Regions from separate parts of the Paenibacillus sp. FSL R7-0313 genome, predicted to be linked through region 2. Evidence: predicted binding sites of a transcription regulator. Region 2 holds the regulator's gene; the other holds the start of a gene.

Evidence for each region. The regulator LexA, encoded in region 2, represses DNA repair genes until DNA is damaged. The targets are predictions, from matches to a motif close to CGAACATATGTTCG.
Region 1: a site for LexA is predicted at 3,772-3,785, ahead of NSQ38_RS19285 (DNA polymerase IV). Genes of this name have one in related genera too.

Annotation. Positions count from the first base shown of each region.
Region 1 covers NZ_CP150219.1:4,397,025-4,403,286, reverse strand. The annotation lists gene NSQ38_RS19300 (class I SAM-dependent methyltransferase) at 1-216, shown strand, start outside; gene NSQ38_RS19295 (fructose-1,6-bisphosphatase) at 483-2,414, shown strand; gene NSQ38_RS19290 (chromosome condensation regulator) at 2,606-3,493, shown strand; gene NSQ38_RS19285 (DNA polymerase IV) at 3,837-5,075, shown strand; gene NSQ38_RS19280 (YolD-like family protein) at 5,072-5,419, shown strand; gene NSQ38_RS19275 (hypothetical protein) at 5,421-5,789, shown strand; gene NSQ38_RS19270 (phosphate/phosphite/phosphonate ABC transporter substrate-binding protein) at 6,247-6,262, shown strand, end outside.
Region 2 covers NZ_CP150219.1:4,053,167-4,059,428, reverse strand. The annotation lists gene NSQ38_RS17865 (carbohydrate ABC transporter permease) at 1-339, opposite strand, end outside; gene NSQ38_RS17860 (ABC transporter permease subunit) at 352-1,314, opposite strand; gene NSQ38_RS17855 (HAD family hydrolase) at 1,872-2,663, opposite strand; gene NSQ38_RS17850 (hypothetical protein) at 2,692-3,201, opposite strand; gene NSQ38_RS17845 (DUF896 domain-containing protein) at 3,327-3,536, opposite strand; gene NSQ38_RS17840 (LysM peptidoglycan-binding domain-containing protein) at 3,632-4,009, opposite strand; gene lexA (transcriptional repressor LexA) at 4,306-4,932, shown strand; gene NSQ38_RS17830 (aldehyde dehydrogenase) at 5,038-6,262, opposite strand, start outside.

The DNA.
Region 1 (6,262 bases), 340 kb from region 2:
GAGGGAGATATTTACACTTTCTACGAAATGGTAAAAAATACAAAAACAGATGAAGTGTTAGTTCATGAAAAAATGCAGCTGAGGTTTCGAAATCAAGAAGAATTCGATGAGTCGCTGAAACAAATCGGTTTTTCAAAAATTGAAACATATGGTGATTGGGAGTTTAAAGAAGCACATTCTGAGAATAGATCGTTTATTTTTCATTGTGTAAAATAGCAGTTAGTTAAAAAATGTCGAGGGACAAAAACATGATCCCATTGAAAGTCGCTATTTTAGCGGCTTTTTTATTTTTACAAACATTGTTTCGTTCAAAATCCATTCAATGAAATTTGTTCATATATGATGAACTGGAGTATGATGGGGGAAGGCGATGCTGATAATTACCATATAATCAATGCCAAGTATAGAGTAATTTTATGTAGGTCTAAAGCTTTTGGACCCGGCTATACAACACCATACTTCCTTGAAGGGGGACATCTGTTTTGGATGAGCAGTTTCTAGATTTATTGGCCGAGAAATATGATACGGAAGAAAAAATCATAACAGAGATCATCAACCTTGAAGCGATCTCCAATCTCCCGAAGGGAACCGAGCATTTTGTCAGTGATTTGCATGGGGAGTTCCAGGCTTTTCAGCATGTACTAAGAAACGGTTCGGGTACCGTCAAAGAGAAAATCAAAGAATTATTCCGGAAGGTTTGGACGGATCAAGAAATCAATGATTTTGCGGCATTGGTTTATTACCCGGAAGAAAAAATACAGCTGGTTATAGGGGAACTGAGCAATAAACAGGCTTTGAACCAGTGGTATAGACTAACGATTGAACACATGCTTAAGCTTATTTCTTATGCCTCTTCCAAGTATACACGCTCAAAATTGCGTAAAGCTCTGCCGGAGCAATATGTATATATTGTAGAAGAGCTTTTATACAAGACGGATTCGACCAACAATAAGGATCCTTATTACGAGGAAATATATCGGCAAATTATATCCTTGGGCCAGGCGGACAATCTCATTATCGGCCTTGCTTATACGACTCAACGCCTGGTGGTTGACCATCTTCATGTGGTTGGAGATATCTATGACCGGGGGCCGTACCCCGATAAAATTATGGATACACTGATCAACTACCATTCTGTAGACATTCAGTGGGGTAACCATGATGTCCTCTGGATCGGAGCCTACGCGGGTTCTCTGGCCTGCCTTGCGAATATTATTCGGATCTGCGCCAGATACGACAATCTGGATATCATCGAAGATGTATACGGAATCAATCTGCGCCCACTGCTAAACCTGGCGGAGAAATACTATGAGGACAATCCATCTTTCAGACCTAAGCTACAGGCTGGTCATAACCTAACGGAGCAGGAAATTCTGCAGATCACGAAAATTCACCAAGCCATTGCCATGATTCAGTTTAAACTTGAAATCCCGATTATCAAGAGACGCCCATACTTTAATATGTCTGAAAGACTTTTGCTGGAGCAGATTGATTACGACAAAAATGAAATCAACATCTGCGGTAAAACATACCTGCTGGAAAACACCTGTTTTGCAACCATAAATCCGCAGAAGCCTGAACAATTGCTGGAGGAAGAACGCCAGGTGATGGAAAAGCTGCTGTTTTCCGTTCAGCATTCCGAAAAGATGGCCAGACATATGAATTTTCTTATGAAAAAGGGTAGCCTTTATTTAAAATACAACGGGAATTTGTTAATCCACGGCTGTATTCCTTTGGATGAAGAAGGAAATATGGAAGAAATGCAGATTGAAGACAAGACATATGCCGGCCGTCAATTGCTTGATGTTTTTGAGGATTATTTACGTTACGCCTTTGCACATCCGGAAGAGACAGAAGATCTGGCGACGGATATGGTATGGTACATCTGGACAGGGGAATGTTCCTCGCTCTTTGGAAAGAGAGAAATGACCACTTTTGAACGGTACTTTATCCAAGATAAAGAAGCACATAAGGAGAGAAAGAACCCTTACTACCATTTACGTGAAAATGAAGAGATCACTCGAAAAATTTTGCAGGAGTTTGATTTGAATCCAGATCATGGACATGTCATTAACGGTCATACGCCAGTCAAAGAAAGTCGTGGAGAGAGCCCTGTTAAAGCAAACGGAAAAATGATCGTGATTGATGGCGGTTTTTCCAAAGCCTATCAGTCCACAACGGGCATTGCCGGATATACCTTGCTGTACAATTCTTTTGGCATGCAGCTCGTCGCCCATCAGAAATTTAATTCAAAAGAAGATGTGTTATGTAACGGAACAGACGTGTTATCTCTAAAAAGATTGGTGGACAAAGAACTGGAGCGGAAGCTGGTGAGGGAAACCAATGTCGGGGAGAAGCTGCTGCGGAAAATCTCAAACTTGAAGGATCTATTAGAATATCGCTACATGAAATGAAACGATTGCTAAAAATACACACCTTGATCAACCGTTTGAGTGCATTTGAAGTAAACGCTCGTATTGGGCAGGGAAGTAAGAATCCCCTGCCTGTGCGAGCCTTTCTTTTGTTAAAGTGCGATTTAACAACAAACTTTATGACTTACAGTTGAACTAAACGAGGATTTTCAATTGGCGGAGAGGAGGAAGATATGGGCTACAATTCACGGAAGGAAGCAGTGTTTGAGACGAAACGGTTCCGTAACTGTACCATAGCGGCCGGTCGTCGTCATACCGTTGCTCTTAAATCTGACGGAACAGTAATAGCTGTGGGTGATAATAAATATGGTCAATGTAAGGTAAGCGATTGGGGCGATATCGTCGCAGTTGCAGCGGGTAATGTTCATATGGCTACGAATACCGGTAATGCCCATACCGTTGGTCTTAAATCTGATGGGACTGTAACAGCTATAGGTTGGAATAAGCATGACCAATGTAATGTAAGCGAATGGCGCGATATTGTAACCGTTTCGGCAGGTTGGTGCCATACGGTTGGGGTTAGATCAGATGGCACCGTGGTTGCGGTGGGGCGAAATAGTGAAGGGGAATGCAACGTGAGCAGCTGGCATGATATTGTATCGGTCACGACGGGTGACTGGCATACAGTCGGCCTAAAAATAGACGGAACGGTAACAGCCGTTGGTAACAATAAGTATAACCAATGTAGCGTAAACGACTGGGGCGACATATTAGCTGTTTCGGCGGGGTATCTTCATACTGTTGGGCTTAGATGGGATGGCACGGTAGTGGCTGTGGGTAGAAATAATGAAGGTGAATGCGACGTAAGCGGTTGGCGCGATATTGTAGCAGTTGCAGCGGGGAGTTATCATACCGTTGGTCTTAAGTCTGACGGGACGATGGTTGCTGTGGGTTCGAATAAACATCACCAATGTGATGTAAGTGGCTTGCAAGAAATTAGAGCTATCTCGGCGGGGTGTGTCCATACGATTGGACTGAAATCGGATGGTACGATGGTTGCTGTGGGTGATAATGATTATGGACAATGTGATGTAAGTGGATGGAGTAGCATCCAACAATAAAATACTAAGAAAGCAGCAGCTGATGTCGACTGCTTTTATTATTTGTCTCGGGACAAGAACATAATCCAATTGAAGTCGCTAATTTAGCGGCTTTTTGTGCATTGGCTTTTGAATAGCATCCTTAATTGCATATTCAAGTATTTTCGCATTTAAGTCAGGAGAATGAAAACTGTGGTTACAGGTGGGAGTTCAAATGATGGAGAAGCTGGTGTGTCTTAGTATGATTTGAATCCATCACTTCGTCGTATGCCTAATATAAATATTTACCTCTTGCATAAAGAACGTATGTTCGGTTTATAATATACAAACATACGTTCTTAAATGTACAGGAGTGATTTCAGTGTTGACTAAGCAACGAACCATTATGCTCATTGATATGCAGAGCTTTTATGCTTCAGTTGAAAAGGCAAAAATGCCTCAATACAAAAATAGACCATTAGCTGTCGCTGGAGACCCCGCAAGACGTTCTGGAATTATTCTTGCCGCTTGTCCACTAGCCAAAGCGAAGGGTGTATCTACCGCGGAACCACTTTGGCAGTCTCTTCAGAAGTGCCCTGAACTGATCATTGTGAGACCACACATGCAAGAATACATCGAAGTATCCACTCAAATCATGTCCATTATTGAGGAGTTCACCGATCTGGTCGAACCGTACAGTATAGACGAATTATTCGCTGATTTTACAGGGTCCATGCATCTATTCGGTAATGATCCAGTCGATTTGGCCAAGCAAATTCAAGACAAAATCTATAATGAAACAGGCGTTTACGCGAGAGCTGGCATTGGTGAAAACAAAATCATCAGTAAATTGTGCTGCGATATGATCGCTAAAAAAGCAGAGGGGGGCATTTTCCATCTAAAGAAAGAGGAGTTACACCTCCATATTGGAGATAAGCCCATCCGCGATATGTGGGGGATTGGCTCAAGAATGGAAAAACATCTGTGGAAGATGGGCATCCGAACCATTAGAGACCTGGCGAATACGCCTCTTTCCAAATTAAGAAGTAAGTGGGGTGTTAATGGAGAAGTCATCTGGCGAGTTGCAAATGGACTCGACAATTCACCGGTAACCGTCAACACACACAGTACACAAAAGGATATCGGAAACGGAATGACCCTGCCTAGAGATTTCATAGAGGCTTGGGAGATCGAAGTAGTTATCCTCGATATCTGTACAGAAGTGTGCAGAAGAGCCCGTAAAAAGGGACTGATGGGTAGTGTCATATCCGTAAGTGTGTCTGGAGCGGATTTTGACCACCCCACTAGTTTTCACAGACAGGTTAAACTGTCTGATCCTACAAACATAACCGTTGATGTATGCAAGATAGCCAAACGCATATTTCATCAACACTGGGATGGGCAACCTGTGCGCCGTGTAGGCGTATCCCTGTCTCAATTATCCAACGCGGATACATATCAACTATCTTTTTTTGATGATCAAGAGCAGAAACGGGCCATTGATCAGGTGATGGACGACATTAAGGATCGATTTGGCGACATTGCCATTCTACGAGCGAGCTCCATTACGGCTGCGGGTCAAGCGATCGATCGAGCATCTAAAATTGGGGGGCATTATAAATGAGCAAAAAACTGGAGGCCAATGGATTATGGGAATCGAGCCGCATGATGCTTCCACAACATAAAGAACGAATTATACAGCATCGTACTCAAATTCATTATCAAGCGAAACCACTGATCCATGAAGATGAGTGGGAGATTATTACTCAGAATATAGATATGTCGCTCAATTATACATTGCAAGCTACCTTTGAAATATTTACTGAGTCAGGCAATCGGTATATACATGGGATCGTCACTTCAGTCAGTACCTTTGGAAAGAAAATCAAAATTGAAATGGAGAATGGATTTGAATGGGTCGATTTTGATCAATTGGTCGCTGTAAAACTTGAAGAAGGAGGCGTGTAAAGTGCGACAGACTTTCGAGGAACTTTCACTCGTGAAGAGGGTGGTAGAGCTCCCTTATCTTTTAGGTGCTCTGGAGGTAGATAAGCATAAAATATACGCTTCAAACTTTAAGATGAAATCTGTGTATGTTGACTACCTGGACGGTACCCAAAAGAAAATTGCTTTAGAAATGTACAAATCGAAACAAAGGTTAAAGGAACATCATATTAAAATCATAGATGAAGTGAGATCCGAACTGAGTTTAACGGTAGATTATTCGGTGAGAGGTTACATTCATAAAATGACATTATTATGGAGCAAAGTGAAAGTGGATGTAACCTTAATGCTAACCGAACATATGAACGTTGATATTACTGAATTGCCCACATGAACATGGAGTTCAAGCAGAATAAGGTATATAACCACATCCGGTGGATATAATGCATTTAAAACCATTGTTTTCTTCTCCCAAATGGGTAAACCGACCTTTGAAGTTGAAGGGTCGGTATTTTTTGTCTCTATGTCATAGAAAATATATGTTGAGTTTCTGAAAAGTCTGTAGATGAAAATAAAGAATAAAATAAATAAAAATCTGTCGGCGAAGAGCAAGAACATATTCCCTTTGAAGTCGCTATATTAGCGGCTTTTTTGTTTATCTATACAAGTTTCGTGTCCCGAGCCAAGGAGAAAAACTTGTACCGATTGCCGAAACTGACAAAACATAGTCCGATAAATGTTTTACAAATTCGGTGATTCACCAAATCACTCTTCTTACATTCAACTTGTATCCTACTTGTGTACCAGATAATCCGGTATGGAAGCAACCAAATTTCAGGAGGGTATACATTGTGAAAAATAGTAAAC
Region 2 (6,262 bases):
GGCAAACATCGTCAGAAACTTGCGACCCATCAACCTCTTTTTGGATAGGGCATATGCGAAAATGGTCGTCATGAACATTGAGATTAACGTACCTACTACAGTGTAGATAATCGTGTTTTTATAGTTGGTCCAGAACATGCTGTCACGTGAGATGGTCTTGTATGTCTCTACATTGAATCCTCTTGGGAACAGACTAACCTTGCCCGAATTAATATAGGACTCACTACTGAAGGATTGTGCCACGACATTTAAAAATGGATAGAGCGTTATAAATACCACGAACAGCAGAAAGATAACATTGAATACTTTAAACACCTTGTAAGATCTGGATTCCTGCATGATGCTCCTCCTTTACCATAAGCTTCTTTGTGTCAGTCTGCGTGAGATGGCATTTACGGAGAACACCAGAATCAGACCGATCAGCGATTCGAACAAGCCAATTGCGGTAGCATAACTGAAGTTACTGGATTCCAGTCCGACCCGATACAGGTAAGTGGAGATCACATCAGATGTCTCGTAGATCAGCGGATTGTACAAGAGTAAGATTTTTTCAAATCCAACAGCCAGGAAATTACCCATGTTCAAAATCAATAACGTCACAATCGTGGGCAAGATCCCTGGTATCGTTACATGAATCGTTTGCTTCCATCGATTGGCACCATCGATACGCGCAGCTTCGTACAAAGAATCATCAATGGTTGTCAGTGCAGCCAGATACAGAATCGCTCCCCAACCCATACCCTGCCATACCTCAGAAGTGATATAGATTGTTCTGAACCACTCAGCCCGCTGCATAAAAGGAATATTGTCTCCGGTGAAGAAAGCCACCAGTCCATTAATGGAACCATTCACTGCTGTCAGCTGCAGGATCATACCCGCAACGATAACGATGGACAGAAAATGAGGCAGATAAGACGCGGTCTGTACAAACTTTTTGAATCGTTTACTTTTCACTTCGTTAAGCATCAAGGCAAAAATGATTGGAACCGGGAATGTAAAGAGCAACGCAAGTCCGCCTAACATCAGCGTATTACCAAATACTCTCCAGAAGGTAGGGTCCTCAATGAACATTTTGAAGTATCTTAATCCAACCCACGTTTCTCCAAATATACTTCCCCCGGGAACAAAACGTCTGAACGCAATCACATTACCAATCATCGGCCCATATTTAAAGATAAGTAGATAGATGATGGGAAGGATTAATAGTGAATACAACTGCCAGTCTTTGCGGAACAATGTTGCTGCCGTTCGTAATCTGCTCTCTTTACGTAAAGATGTCATGGTTAACGTTGTTTTAGCGGTTTCCGACTCCATGTGTTTTCACTCCGATCCAGGACTTGATAAGTAAGAGTAATTCATGTACAACTCCCATCGTTTCTCCTCTTGTAGAAGACAACCAATCCTTCAACTTCACCCCCACTACGAAATAGACAATTACCAAATGTAAGCGATATCAATTTGATGTATTATGTAGAATCACACAATCCAAGGTGCTTCACATCATTAATTAGCACTTACTAAGTGGTGTGATCTCCAAATCAAAAGAAGCTTTTTCAAAATATTAAGCGCTTACAATCAATATAAAATAATTAGCAATAACTCCCTGCTTCCATTTTAATGAAGTAAGTCAAAAAGAAATTGCTTTAGGACAATCTAAATACTAGTCATACTAGTATGTTAGTTATATTCTAATCCAGCTTCCCCCTAATTTCAATAACTTTTAGTAAAAAAAAATGGAGATCTCTTTTAACAAGGTAATTCAGTCAACAAGCTCAAATAAAAAAACATTGGTAACTTCAAGAACGACATCATCGTTCATTGAAGCTTCCAATGTTTCAGGGTGCTGAGGAAAGATGTTATAGCTGATCTGCTTAGAAATTAGCAATAAGCTGATTTAATTCCGATAAATGCGTTATTTCATGGTCTGGCGCATACGTTTCTTTGTTGGTCTTATGCTCACGGTTAATCCATACGGATTGGATGCCAGATGATAAAGCACCACGAATATCAGTCGTTAACTTGTCTCCAACCATCATGCTCTCTTCGGGTTTAACACCCAGTTTATTCAAAGCATGTTCAAATATCGACGGATCTGGTTTTCCTTTTCCGAAGTTACCCGAGATAATAATCTCATCAAAGAAAGGAGTCAATTCAGGTACACCATCCAACTTCTCTTGTTGCAAAGCAGGACAACCGTTCGTTAACAACAAAAGTTTGTACTTTCCTTGTAACTGGCGCAAGGTATCCATCGTTTCTTCGTATACATGTGGTCTGGATCTCCGTTCTACTCCAAACTGTGCGGCCAGTTGTTCAGCAAGATCTTCCCGATCTATACCCAACTTCAACAAGCCACGACGCCAGGATTCTTTACGGTAAACTGGAGCAAGCTGTTCCAACTGACGGAACTCAGGTTGATCCCCACCAGTAAAGTTAGCCCAAAGGCCTTCAAACGGATTGATTCCAATCATTTTGGTAAAAGGAAAGGTTTCATATGATTCATACAGTCCACGTGCTTCATTACGAACAGCTTCTTCAAGTTCTTCTGGTTTGACCCCAGTCTCTTTCGCTGCGATTAGACAAGTCTCATGAAAAGCTTCTCGAACACTACGCTCATCCCATAATAAAGTATCATCTAGGTCGAACAAAATCGCTTTTAATGCCATTCCGATCATCTACCCCTTTATGCAATAATTACTTTTCGACGGTTTCCACGGTGATCTGGTGTGCTTTTGCAAACTTCAGCAAACGTTCTGCAATCGCATCTGTATCGTAACGGTTCAATAACTTGGTAAACACCCATCTTTTTCCGCGACTGTTATGTTCGATAACAACTGTACCTGGTTCAATTCTGAATTTGACAATATCGTCAACCCCGATTGAACGTTCACGATTACCCTTCGTCGTTATAATCCGATTACTGCTAATCTTGATGTATGGACGGCGAAGCATAAAGATGACTGCCAAAAATACGTAAAGCAGCATTGTCACCCAGTCCCAGGTTGTCATCGGAGCTTGCACAAGGAACGTGCTCATAAACAGATACAAAAAGGCGAGACCGATCAAAAATATAGGGAACAACAGGCTGCGTCCCTTAAAGACTTCTTCACCTGGTGTACCTGTGATTGGTTGACCACTTTTTTTGCGTTGCTGATTTAACTGCTTGGAATTTTTCTTAACCGTTCTCTCGAACGAACGCGACATGAGAATCCCCCTTATGTGTCTTTGTATCGGCTTACATAATTGCAAACCAACATTTCCCCCTATAAATTGCACACTCAAAATAACAGGAAGAAACCTAAATATCATAATGATATCATTAGGTTTCGTTAGTGTTTGAGTTTGCCTTGGTGGCCTTTGTCATTCTCATCATCAACAATCTCAATGGTATCCAGTTGTTGTCTGAAATTGCTGCGAATATTACTCAAATAAATCTCTCTTAGCTCGGCACGTTCAGCAAGTTCTTCCTCCGACAATCCAGTGGACTTTTGCTTACGAGCCAATTCGTTAATGCGTGCTACCAGACTATCTATATCCAAGCTTGTCCCCTCCAAAAATACAAAGTCATATTAACTTTGCCATTATAAAGGCAGCTTGTCAAGCTGACACGCGTTAACACTCATTGATGTGCATTTTATTCTGCAAATTGCGGTAGAGCTAGTACTTGTCCCACTTGGATGGAAGTTGTATGAAGTTGATTCACTTTCTTAATTGCTTCTATATAAATACGTGTATCCATATTCGTAGGTTTATGTTCCAAAGAAATACTCCATAATGTTTCCCCTTGTGAAACGGCTATCTTTCCTCCAGGCAGAACATCATTCTCATTGCCAGCAAATACAGTTAAAACAGTGCTGCATCCAATAAATATAATCAAAGAAGTAATGGCTACCTTTAACATCCATGAAGAAATCTTGAAACGTGCTAAAACCTTCTTGTAGTTCCCTATGTTAGACTTCACCAGTTCCGAATTCATTGGTTCATAAATGCTTTGATAAGTAGAATATCTCATTAAATACCCGCCTCCAAACGTTTGTTCCTATCTCTTGAAATCAATATAACACGAACACTTGTTTTGTTCAATAGATTTTTAGAACAATTGTTCGCTTCTTTTTTGAAGGAGAAATATCTTATTTCACTTCCTTTTGCAAAGCATTTGCAGTATTATGCTCTGACTTTTGGACAATTTCTGATCTATAAGTTAAAAAACACTGATTTAATGCCATTTTATTTAGAACTTATGTTTGTACGAACGGAGGTTCTATGTTATAATTTTCCCAAACGTTACTAAAATGGGGTTGATACGGTATGTCGAAGATATCCAGCAGGCAGCAGGCTATTCTGGAGTTTATACGAAATGAAGTCCGGTTGAAGGGGTATCCTCCTTCCGTACGGGAAATTGGTGAAGCTGTTGGACTTGCTTCCAGCTCAACAGTACATGGACATTTGGATCGTTTGGAGAAAAAAGGTTTGATCCGACGCGACCCTACCAAGCCAAGAGCCATTGAGCTTTTGAGCCAGGAAGAATCTGAGCATTCTCATCAATTTGCTCATAGCGTTGCACGTATTCCTGTCGTTGGTAAGGTTACAGCCGGGGTTCCAATCACTGCAACCGAGAACATTGAAGACTACTTCCCTCTTCCTACACATTATGTAGGCGAACAGAAAGTGTTTATGCTTTCAGTAGTCGGAGATAGTATGGTGGAAGCTGGAATCGTTAACGGTGATTATGTTATTGTCCGTCAACAGCAAACTGCTGATAACGGTGATATCGTCGTAGCAATGACTGAAGACGATGAAGCTACAGTGAAAACGTTCTATAAAGAAAAAGATCATATTCGCCTTCAACCGGAGAATGCGACCTTCGAACCTTTACGTTTGAAACATGTTAGTATTCTGGGTAAAGTCATTGGCCTTTTCCGAGATATTCATTAATATTTAACTTGAGTAACAAAACTAGATGTAATGAAATACGAAAGAGGTTGTCCTGATCAACAGGACAACCTCTTTTTTTCATGTTTATATTATTTTAGCGGCTAATTATTCACTGCGTTTCAGAACACTCTTGTGATGCGAGAACACATCAAAGCTCTGTTGCCCGTGATATGAGCCCATACCGCTCTCTCCTACACCACCAAACGGGAGATAGTGTGAAGTCATATGAGAAAGTGTGTCATTAATACAACCCCCACCGAAGGATACTTGATTCAGAACCTGATCCTGTAGTTGCTCATCCTGTGTGAAGAGATATAGCGCCAATGGTTTTGGCCGGCGAACAATCTCATCCAGCATAGGGTTCAGATCACTGTACGTAAATACAGGAAGAATCGGACCGAAGATCTCTTCTTGCATTACAGCTGATTCCCAGTTCACATCTCCAAGTACAGTTGGCTCAATCAGCAACTGCTCACGTACAGATCGTCCACCTATCAGCGTTTTGCCATCTGTGAGGAATTTCAATAACCGATCAAAGTTACGAGCATTGACAATATGCGGGAAATCAGCGTTCTGTAACACATCGTTCCCAAATTTATCTTTGATCTCTGCGCCAATCAGATTGATCAATTCGTCATGAACTTGTTCATGTACAAGCAAATAATCCGGAGCAACGCAAGTTTGGCCTGCATTCAGGAACTTACCACGAACAATACGCTGAGCCACCAGCTTCAGATCTGCATCGCTATGGACAATAGCAGGACTTTTACCGCCCAACTCAAGAGTTACAGGAGTCAAGTGCTCCGCAGCTGCCTTCATAACAATGCGACCAACACCTGTGCTTCCTGTGAAGAAAATATAATCAAACTTCTCTTTCAACAATGCTGTGCTGGCCTCGACTTCCCCTTCCATAACTGCGATATACTCCTGAGGGAAGATCTCCTGAATCAGATCATACGTCAGACGAGATACGGCTGGTGTTAATTCAGAAGGCTTGATAACTGCACAGTTACCGGCTGCAATTGCTCCAATCAGTGGACCGAAGGCCAATTGGAAAGGATAGTTCCAAGGTGCAATAATAAGCGCCACTCCGTATGGTTCAGGATAAATGGTGCTGACCCCATCCGGCATAGCCGGATTGGTTGGGACTTGTTTGGGTGCAGCCCATTCCTGCAGGTGTTCTAATGCAAAATCCAGTTCACCCAAAACAATACGAATCTCTGAACCGTAAGCTTCCGCCTCTGATTTGTTCAAATCTGCCCGAAGTGCATCTTGAATCCGTTGCTGATACTTTTCAATTCCTTTTCTAAGCTGTTGAAGCGCATTAATC